2 regions of the Cytobacillus dafuensis genome follow, and region 2 is predicted to be linked to the other one. Evidence: a T-box and tRNA genes for the amino acid it is inferred to sense, from the RefSeq annotation. Region 2 holds a T-box; the other holds one or more tRNA genes.

Region 1 (4,417 bases), 2.4 Mb from region 2:
AAGGACGATTTTCATGTGTAAAAATGTATTATTAAAAGACATTGAAGATTGCAGAAAGGAAATGATCAAGTTAGCCTCTCATTCTTCATTATCTGATAAGCAAGTATTAGACATGAGTAAAAAATTAGATCAATTGCTAAATTTATATGAAAATCATATGAAAAAAAACTAAGCAATGTCCTTATTAAAAGTGTCTGCTTAGTTTTTTTATTTTAGGCCATGTTAAACTTCCCTGTTGATTTCCGCTGCAGGCAGATCGCGGGCAGTCCGGAAGCCTCCTCGTCGCTATCGCTCCTGCGGGGTCTCCCTTTGACTTGCTTCTCCCGCAGGACATTGAATAAGCTTCCTAGAATGATCATGCGTTAGCATTTTCGAGGATCTCGCGCCTGCAGCGAGAATCAACAACAAAATAGCATTTTCAACACTGTGCTTTAACACAGACTTATTTTATAAAAGCTTTTCGCCAAATAATGATCCCATTAAAGCTACTGCGACGGATGCGGTTTTATTTTTATCATCCAATATAGGATTGACTTCAACAAATTCTGCAGACGTGATAATTCCTGATTCAGCCAGCATTTCCATTGCTAAATGGCTTTCTCTGTAGCTAATTCCACCAATGACTGGCGTTCCCACTCCTGGTGCATCATGTGGATCTAAACCGTCTAAATCAAGAGATAGATGAACACCATCTGTTTTTTCCGATAAATATTCAATCGCCTCTTCCATCACTTTTGTCATTCCTAGACGATCAATTTCATGCATCGTATATACTTTAATTCCATGCTTCTTAATAAGCTCGCGCTCACCATCATCTAAAGAACGTGCACCAATTATGACAATATTTTCGGCCTTCACTTTTGGACCATATCCGCCTACATTTGTTAATAATGGGTGACCTAAGCCAATACTCACAGCAAGCGGCATTCCATGTATATTACCTGTTGGAGAGGTCTCAGCTGTATTTAAATCTCCATGGGCATCATACCAAATCACACCTAGGTTTTTATAATGCTTCGCTACACCAGCTAATGTTCCAATGGCGATGCTATGGTCTCCTCCAAGAACAAGTGGAAACGCTTTATCTTCAATTGCTTTATCTACTTCATTCGCTAATAACTCAGTCTTTTCAGCGATTAGATTTAAATTACGGAGATTTGAAACAGGGTCCACTTCTACTTCAGGTCTTCCAACCGCAATATCCCCTTTATCATGTACCTCATCGAATAACTCTTTTAAACGCTCCGTCACACCTGCATATCGAATGGCACTTGGCCCCATATCTACCCCACGTCTCATTTGCCCTAAATCCATAGGCATGCCAATAATCGCCAGCTTCTTCATAAAAAAAATCCTCCTTCAACCCCTAAATCATTTCTAACTTTATTTTAACCCCTTTTAAAGAAATGACTCAACTCGACAAAACCGTGAATATATATGCGAGAGTCATTCCTTACTTTACTACTAAGGTCTTTATAAAATCAACTAACTGAAAACTCCCACATTCTATCAAAGTTAACTTCAATGACTTTAGAAAATTCAAGATGTTATAAACACAAATAAAGAAGACTTTTAGGGATCCCTAAAAGTCTTCTTTATTTAATATGAGTGAGCCATGAAGGACTCGAACCTTCGACCCTCTGATTAAAAGTCAGATGCTCTACCGACTGAGCTAATGGCTCATATTAATTCAAAAAAAATGGCTGGGCTAGCTGGATTCGAACCAACGCATGTCGCAGTCAAAGTGCGATGCCTTACCGCTTGGCTATAGCCCAATGAATTCATGAAATACTTCTACGAATAAAATAAAAAGGACTAATACTATCTTGTCCATTTTTAAAGTTTTTATAAAAAATGGTGGTGGGGGACGGATTCGAACCGCCGAACCCACAGGGAGCGGATTTACAGTCCGCCGCGTTTAGCCACTTCGCTACCCCACCGTTTGTAAGTTGTGTTGCTTCTTAATAAATTATACTTCTATTTAAAACTTCTGCTTAAAATCCCTTCCGGGATTTTTCGCATGCTTCCACTGAAGTTTCTCATGGAAGTTAGAAGCATGGTGCCGGCCAGAGGACTTGAACCCCCAACCTACTGATTACAAGTCAGTTGCTCTACCAATTGAGCTAGGCCGGCATTTAAATCATGGTGGAGGATGACGGGATCGAACCGCCGACCCCCTGCTTGTAAGGCAGGTGCTCTCCCAGCTGAGCTAATCCTCCATATTGGTGACCCGTACGGGATTCGAACCCGTGTTACCGCCGTGAAAGGGCGGTGTCTTAACCGCTTGACCAACGGGCCATTTAAATAATATTATGGTAAGCTTCCAAGCGGGCTCGAACCGCTGACCTCTTCCTTACCATGGAAGTGCTCTACCTGCTGAGCTATGGAAGCATAAAAACTACCTGCTCAAATAGATCTTCTAGAAAAATGGCTCCGCAGGTAGGACTCGAACCTACGACCGATCGGTTAACAGCCGATAGCTCTACCACTGAGCTACTGCGGAATAATTCTTTAGCCTAGCGACGTCCTACTCTCACAAGGGGACAGCCCCTAACTACCATCGGCGCTGAGAAGCTTAACTTCCGTGTTCGGGATGGGAACGGGTGTGACCTTCTCGCTATCGCCACTAGACTGTATAAAATTGAGGTTTTGTTCCCTCAAAACTAGATAATGTTGAAGAAGAATTCGAGTAATCAATTTGGTTAAGTCCTCGACCGATTAGTATTTGTCAGCTCCACGTGTCACCACGCTTCCACCTCAAACCTATCAACCTGATCATCTTTCAGGGGTCTTACTAGCTTGACGCTATGGGAAATCTCATCTCGAGGGGGGCTTCATGCTTAGATGCTTTCAGCACTTATCCCTTCCGCACATAGCTACCCAGCGATGCTCTTGGCAGAACAACTGGTACACCAGCGGTGCGTCCATCCCGGTCCTCTCGTACTAAGGACAGCTCCTCTCAAATTTCCTGCGCCCACGACGGATAGGGACCGAACTGTCTCACGACGTTCTGAACCCAGCTCGCGTACCGCTTTAATGGGCGAACAGCCCAACCCTTGGGACCGACTACAGCCCCAGGATGCGATGAGCCGACATCGAGGTGCCAAACCTCCCCGTCGATGTGGACTCTTGGGGGAGATAAGCCTGTTATCCCCGGGGTAGCTTTTATCCGTTGAGCGATGGCCCTTCCATGCGGAACCACCGGATCACTAAGCCCGACTTTCGTCCCTGCTCGACTTGTAGGTCTCGCAGTCAAGCTCCCTTATGCCTTTACACTCTTCGAATGATTTCCAACCATTCTGAGGGAACCTTTGGGCGCCTCCGTTACTTTTTAGGAGGCGACCGCCCCAGTCAAACTGCCCACCTGACACTGTCTCCCACCCCGATCAGGGGTGCGGGTTAGAATTTCAATACAGCCAGGGTAGTATCCCACCGATGCCTCCACCGAAGCTAGCGCTCCGGCTTCCAAGGCTCCTACCTATCCTGTACAAGCTGTACCGAAATTCAATATCAGGCTACAGTAAAGCTCCACGGGGTCTTTCCGTCCTGTCGCGGGTAACCTGCATCTTCACAGGTACTATAATTTCACCGAGTCTCTCGTTGAGACAGTGCCCAGATCGTTACGCCTTTCGTGCGGGTCGGAACTTACCCGACAAGGAATTTCGCTACCTTAGGACCGTTATAGTTACGGCCGCCGTTTACTGGGGCTTCAATTCAGAGCTTCGCTTGCGCTAACCCCTCCTCTTAACCTTCCAGCACCGGGCAGGCGTCAGCCCCTATACTTCGCCTTACGGCTTCGCAGAGACCTGTGTTTTTGCTAAACAGTCGCCTGGGCCTATTCACTGCGGCTCATCCGGGCTATTCACCCAAATGAGCACCCCTTCTCCCGAAGTTACGGGGTGATTTTGCCGAGTTCCTTAACGAGAGTTCTCTCGCTCACCTTAGGATTCTCTCCTCGCCTACCTGTGTCGGTTTGCGGTACGGGCACCTTTTCCCTCGCTAGAGGCTTTTCTTGGCAGTGTGGATTCAGGAACTTCGGTACTTTATTTCCCTCGCCGTCACAGCTCAGCCTTTATGCAAGCGGGATTTGCCTCGCTTGCAGCCTAACTGCTTGGACGCGCTATTCCAGCAGCGCGCTTACCCTATCCTCCTGCGTCCCCCCATTGCTCAAACGGTAAAGAGGTGGTACAGGAATATCAACCTGTTGTCCATCGCCTACGCTTTTCAGCCTCGGCTTAGGTCCCGACTAACCCTGAGCGGACGAGCCTTCCTCAGGAAACCTTAGGCATTCGGTGGATGGGATTCTCACCCATCTTTCGCTACTCATACCGGCATTCTCACTTCTAAGCGCTCCACCAGTCCTTACGGTCTAGCTTCAACGCCCTTAGAACGCTCTCCTACCACTGACATCGTAGAT
Region 2 (4,417 bases):
GCAACTAACTTTTTAGGGTGATTAAACCTTTCTATCTCTCCAATTTCTGAGATGATTGTTGCCGCAATTTTTTCTCCGATACCAGGGATAGATTGGATAATCTTATATTCTTCCAATTCTTCAGCGAGGGCATCTATTTCAGCTGCTAACTTCGATAGGTGCTCTTCGTATTGAAGAACGATATTGATTAATATCTTAAGATTAAAGATGTGACTGTCGTACATATTATGTTGAAATGGATTTCTTTCAGCCGCCTCAATAAGTTTCTCTGCTTTCTCTTCAGCCCACTGATTTGATCGACTCTTACACAAGGATGAAATAATGTCGATTAACGCTGACTTTGATACTTTTAATACAGACTCTGATGTAGGAAATGTATTAAGGACATTTAAAGAGACTCTGGAATATAGAGCTCCAAAAACACCTCGATACTCAGGAAATACTTGATCCAATAGAGTTTGTAATTGTAATTTTGTTTGCGATGAGACACCTACAATTGCTTCCTGTTGTCTGGTGAGGTTTCTTAGATTTAATAACTGAATTCCTCTTTTTCTATGAGGCTCTAACTCTTCCTTGTAGAATAGCTCGCAAAGTTGGTACGCATCTACAGGGTCTGTCTTTACCTTTCTAAGATTGGCACTACGTGAGCGATGAGACACAAGAGGGTTCACCATAATATACACATAGTCTTGTTCATCTAAAAACTGGACAACAGGGGAATGATAAGGACCAGTTGATTCCAAGATAACCGAAGGTTTCATCCCCTCTGATGCTATCGTAACCTCCTTTAAGAAATCTAATAAACTATCTAAACCATCCAAAGTATGCTTTACACTAAAGCTTTTACGATAAGGTTTTCCTTTATCTAAAAAGGCTTGAACCTGACTCTCTCCTTTTGAAACATCCAGACCAATCACTGGATTCATTTATCAATCTCCTCCTAGAAATGAATTAGTCGGTAACCACTAAACTCCTTGTAATGCCATAGGTTCGCTTGTTAAACGGGATCTATGTCCCAACCAGCCTAAAACATGTTTATACAAGTAGGGGGTGAACAGTTTTGCTGACGGGATCCAGTCCCACGGGCGCTGCGTTCTACCCCGACTACCGCTATCATAAGACCTCATGAAAAAAGGTCAACCAGAAAAAACTGGCTGACCTTATATTACGATCGGGCGCTTTTCTGAAATAAGGAAAGCGTCTTTCTTCATGAAAAGGAATTGTGCCTTTTTCAGTAATAGAGCCATTTTCTGGGTTAGGAATCTACTGAATTGACAAATTTAAATAACATAGATAGAATCAATAACATTAATATCTGCATAACGAAGATTTGTTTAAAACATTTCGGAGTATAAGAAAAAAGGCTATGATAAGAAAGAGTAGCAATCATGTAAACAGACAGAAAGTTACCGGTTGATGAGAGGTGCATGTTGAACGATTGTGAATACATCTTGGAGCTGTGTACCGAACAGGATTTCCTTAGTAGGCTACACCGGATAAGCACCCGTAATCATGTGTTAAAGTATCGTCAAACGACTGTACTTATTAAGATAAGCAATGTGAGTTGCTTATGAATTAAAGGTGGTAACACGAGATGAATCGTCCTTTTGGTTAATCCAAAAGGGCGTTTTTTTATTATCCTTTGCTTCTTATAGAACTTGCAATATTAGAAATAATATTTCAAGGAGATGTTAGTATGTTTGTAAAACCTGAAGAACAATTAAAAATTATCATGAAAGGTGTTCAAGAAGTAGTAAACGAGGTAGAGTTACTGGCTAAATTAGAGAAGTCATACCAGTTACAGACTCCGCTTACTATTAAATTAGGGCTTGATCCTTCTGCACCTGATATTCACTTAGGTCATGCAGTTGTATTAAGAAAAATAAAACAGATGCAAGATCTAGGTCATAAAGTCGTAATTATTATCGGTGATTTTACAGGTCGTATTGGGGATCCAACAGGAAAAGCAAAAGGCCGAGTAGCATTAAGTGACGAACAGGTTAAAGCAAATGCAAAAACATACTTTGAACAAATCTTTAAAGTGTTAGATTCAGAAAAAACAGCTGTCCACTTTAATAGTGAGTGGCTTTCAAAATTAACATTCGAGGAAGTTATTAAATTGGCAGCAACCACATCAGTTGCGAGAATATTGGAACGTGATGATTTCCAAAACAGATATAAAAATCAAGTACCAATCGGAATTCACGAATTTTTTTACCCACTAATGCAAGCGTACGATTCGGTAGAGGTCCAAGCGGATATTGAATTAGGCGGTACAGACCAAACATTTAACATTCTAATGGGTCGTACACTTCAAAAACATTTGGGATTAGAAAAGCAAATTGCCATTTTCATGCCCTTGCTTGAAGGTCTTGATGGTATAGAAAAGATGAGCAAAAGTCTTGGAAATTATATCGGAGTAAATGAACCGGCAGAAGTAATGTTTAAAAAGGTTATGGAAGTACCCGATAGCCTCATTGTTAAATACTTTGAGTTGGCAACGGATGAACATCCAGATGAAATAGAAAACATTAAACAGCTTCTTGAAAAAGGAGTTAATCCAAGAGATATTAAACTTAAATTAGCTAAAATCATCACGAATTTATACTGGGGAGAAGAAGAAACAAAAAGAGCGATAACGTATTTTGAAACGGCTTTTAGTAAAAAAGAAATACCAGATGACATTCCTAAAATTTTAATAGAAATTGGTGCAGAAACAGTTGAAGCCATCATTCCACAGCTTCTTGAAAAAGGAATCGTAAAAAGTAAAAGCGAATTTATACGTTTAGTTAAACAAAATGGAGTACAGCTCAATAAAGAAAAAATAAATGAAGATGAGTTAGACCGTGTATTAATGAATGAAGACGTATTACAAATTGGTAAAAAGCGATTTATACGTTTCATTAAATAATCTAGAATTCTTTTGGGAGCGATAATTGGATATTTTAATATCATCGCTCTTTTTTTCTTATTGTACTAACGGGTGATTGACACATTAATGCTCTTCAACAATTGGGCGCTATCCTAGAATAAGGTTCACAGAAATGATCAATCTTTTTTTCAAAACACGCTTTTTTTATTTGTTCTCTTATCAAGGTTTATAGAGTTTTTTTAATCAAACTTTATTTCAAGGCTACAGTTAATTAAAAAAATGTCTTCCGATCGGGAAAATTAATTGAATAAGAAGTCGCAAAAAAAAACCACTATTTATACAGCTATATTTTGCACGGGAACAAAATTTACAAAACATTAAAACATAGTTAATATTTTATTTATAAACTATTGGTATTATAAAACTTGTAATAGGCAATATTAATAAACATAAATGAATATTAGTTGATTATATAGGTGGAGAATAGGAGAAAACCTTTGTATAGCTAATTTTCACAATATACAAATATATTAATATTTTATATATGTATATTGTGTTAAAGCTAGGCAAATGTGTTTTCTCCTTTTAATTTTACTATATACTAGTTTCCATCTGAAAAAATAGGGGGATGTAAGAGTGAGTGAATTTTCTATTAACAATCCCGTCATAGCAGCCGTAAGGGATGTTAACCACATGAATTATGCAGTCCAGACACCTATCGATACCATATTTTTAATGACAGGTGATATCTTAACTTTAGAAGAAAATGTAAAAATTGCTAGAAGCAATGATAAAAAGATCTTTATACATGTTGACCTTGTTAAGGGACTAGCAAAAGATAAAGAAGGTATTAAATATTTATCAAGGCAGGTAAAGCCTGATGGAATTGTTACTACTAAAACTCATTTACTTCTTGCAGCAAAAAAAGAGGGGATTCTTACTGTTCAACATTTATTTTTACTTGACACTCAAGCTTATGAATTAGGAATAAAAAATGTTCTAGATGTAAAGCCAGATGCTGTAGAAATTATGCCAGGATTAATGCCTAGAGTTATTAAAGATTTAAAGCAAAAAATTCCTTGCCCAATTATCTCTGCTGGTTTAATCAAAGAGGAGCATGAGGTAAGAGAAGCTTTAAAAGCAGGAGCTACTGCTACTGCAATCGGTGACCAATCATTATGGGATTTAAATATATTTAAATCACTCTAACATCTTCATTTTCCAGGAGGTTCCAATATGTCGAAAAAAAATAATCAATATGTAATAGTAATTAGCATCGATGGACTTGCTCAACACTATTTGGAAAATCCGAAACTTCAAGCGCCTAATTTGCGCAGTTTAATCCAAAATGGAGCAGTAGCGAGAGGATTGGAAAGTATTTATCCAAGCGAGACTTGGGCTATTCATTCTAGTATTGTGACTGGTACTTATCCTAGTAAGCATGGTGTCGTGGGGAACTGGTCTTTTGATCGAGAAAAACAAGAGGTTATTTGTTATGCGGGTGATGTCCATGTAAATAAAGAAGAAACTCTCTTACAAGAAACA

What was found. A T-box is a leader RNA that pairs with one kind of tRNA and senses whether it is charged. The one in region 2 lies ahead of tyrS (tyrosine--tRNA ligase), so its partner is inferred to be a tRNA-Tyr.
Region 1: it encodes a tRNA-Tyr, which carries the amino acid that the T-box ahead of tyrS (tyrosine--tRNA ligase) is inferred to sense. The anticodon was not compared.

What each region holds. Positions count from the first base shown of each region.
Region 1 covers NZ_CP042593.1:173,674-178,090, reverse strand. The annotation lists gene FSZ17_RS01005 (aspartyl-phosphate phosphatase Spo0E family protein) at 14-172, shown strand; gene rocF (arginase) at 448-1,344, opposite strand; tRNA gene FSZ17_RS00995 (tRNA-Lys) at 1,610-1,682, opposite strand; tRNA gene FSZ17_RS00990 (tRNA-Gln) at 1,701-1,775, opposite strand; tRNA gene FSZ17_RS00985 (tRNA-Tyr) at 1,856-1,940, opposite strand; tRNA gene FSZ17_RS00980 (tRNA-Thr) at 2,058-2,133, opposite strand; tRNA gene FSZ17_RS00975 (tRNA-Val) at 2,144-2,219, opposite strand; tRNA gene FSZ17_RS00970 (tRNA-Glu) at 2,224-2,298, opposite strand; tRNA gene FSZ17_RS00965 (tRNA-Thr) at 2,319-2,391, opposite strand; tRNA gene FSZ17_RS00960 (tRNA-Asn) at 2,429-2,503, opposite strand; rRNA gene rrf (5S ribosomal RNA) at 2,515-2,631, opposite strand; rRNA gene FSZ17_RS00950 (23S ribosomal RNA) at 2,699-4,417, opposite strand, start outside.
Region 2 covers NZ_CP042593.1:2,683,155-2,687,571, reverse strand. The annotation lists gene FSZ17_RS12725 (IS110 family RNA-guided transposase) at 1-926, opposite strand, end outside; T-box leader at 1,358-1,610, shown strand; gene tyrS (tyrosine--tRNA ligase) at 1,697-2,911, shown strand; gene FSZ17_RS12715 (glycerol-3-phosphate responsive antiterminator) at 3,509-4,081, shown strand; gene FSZ17_RS12710 (alkaline phosphatase family protein) at 4,109-4,417, shown strand, end outside.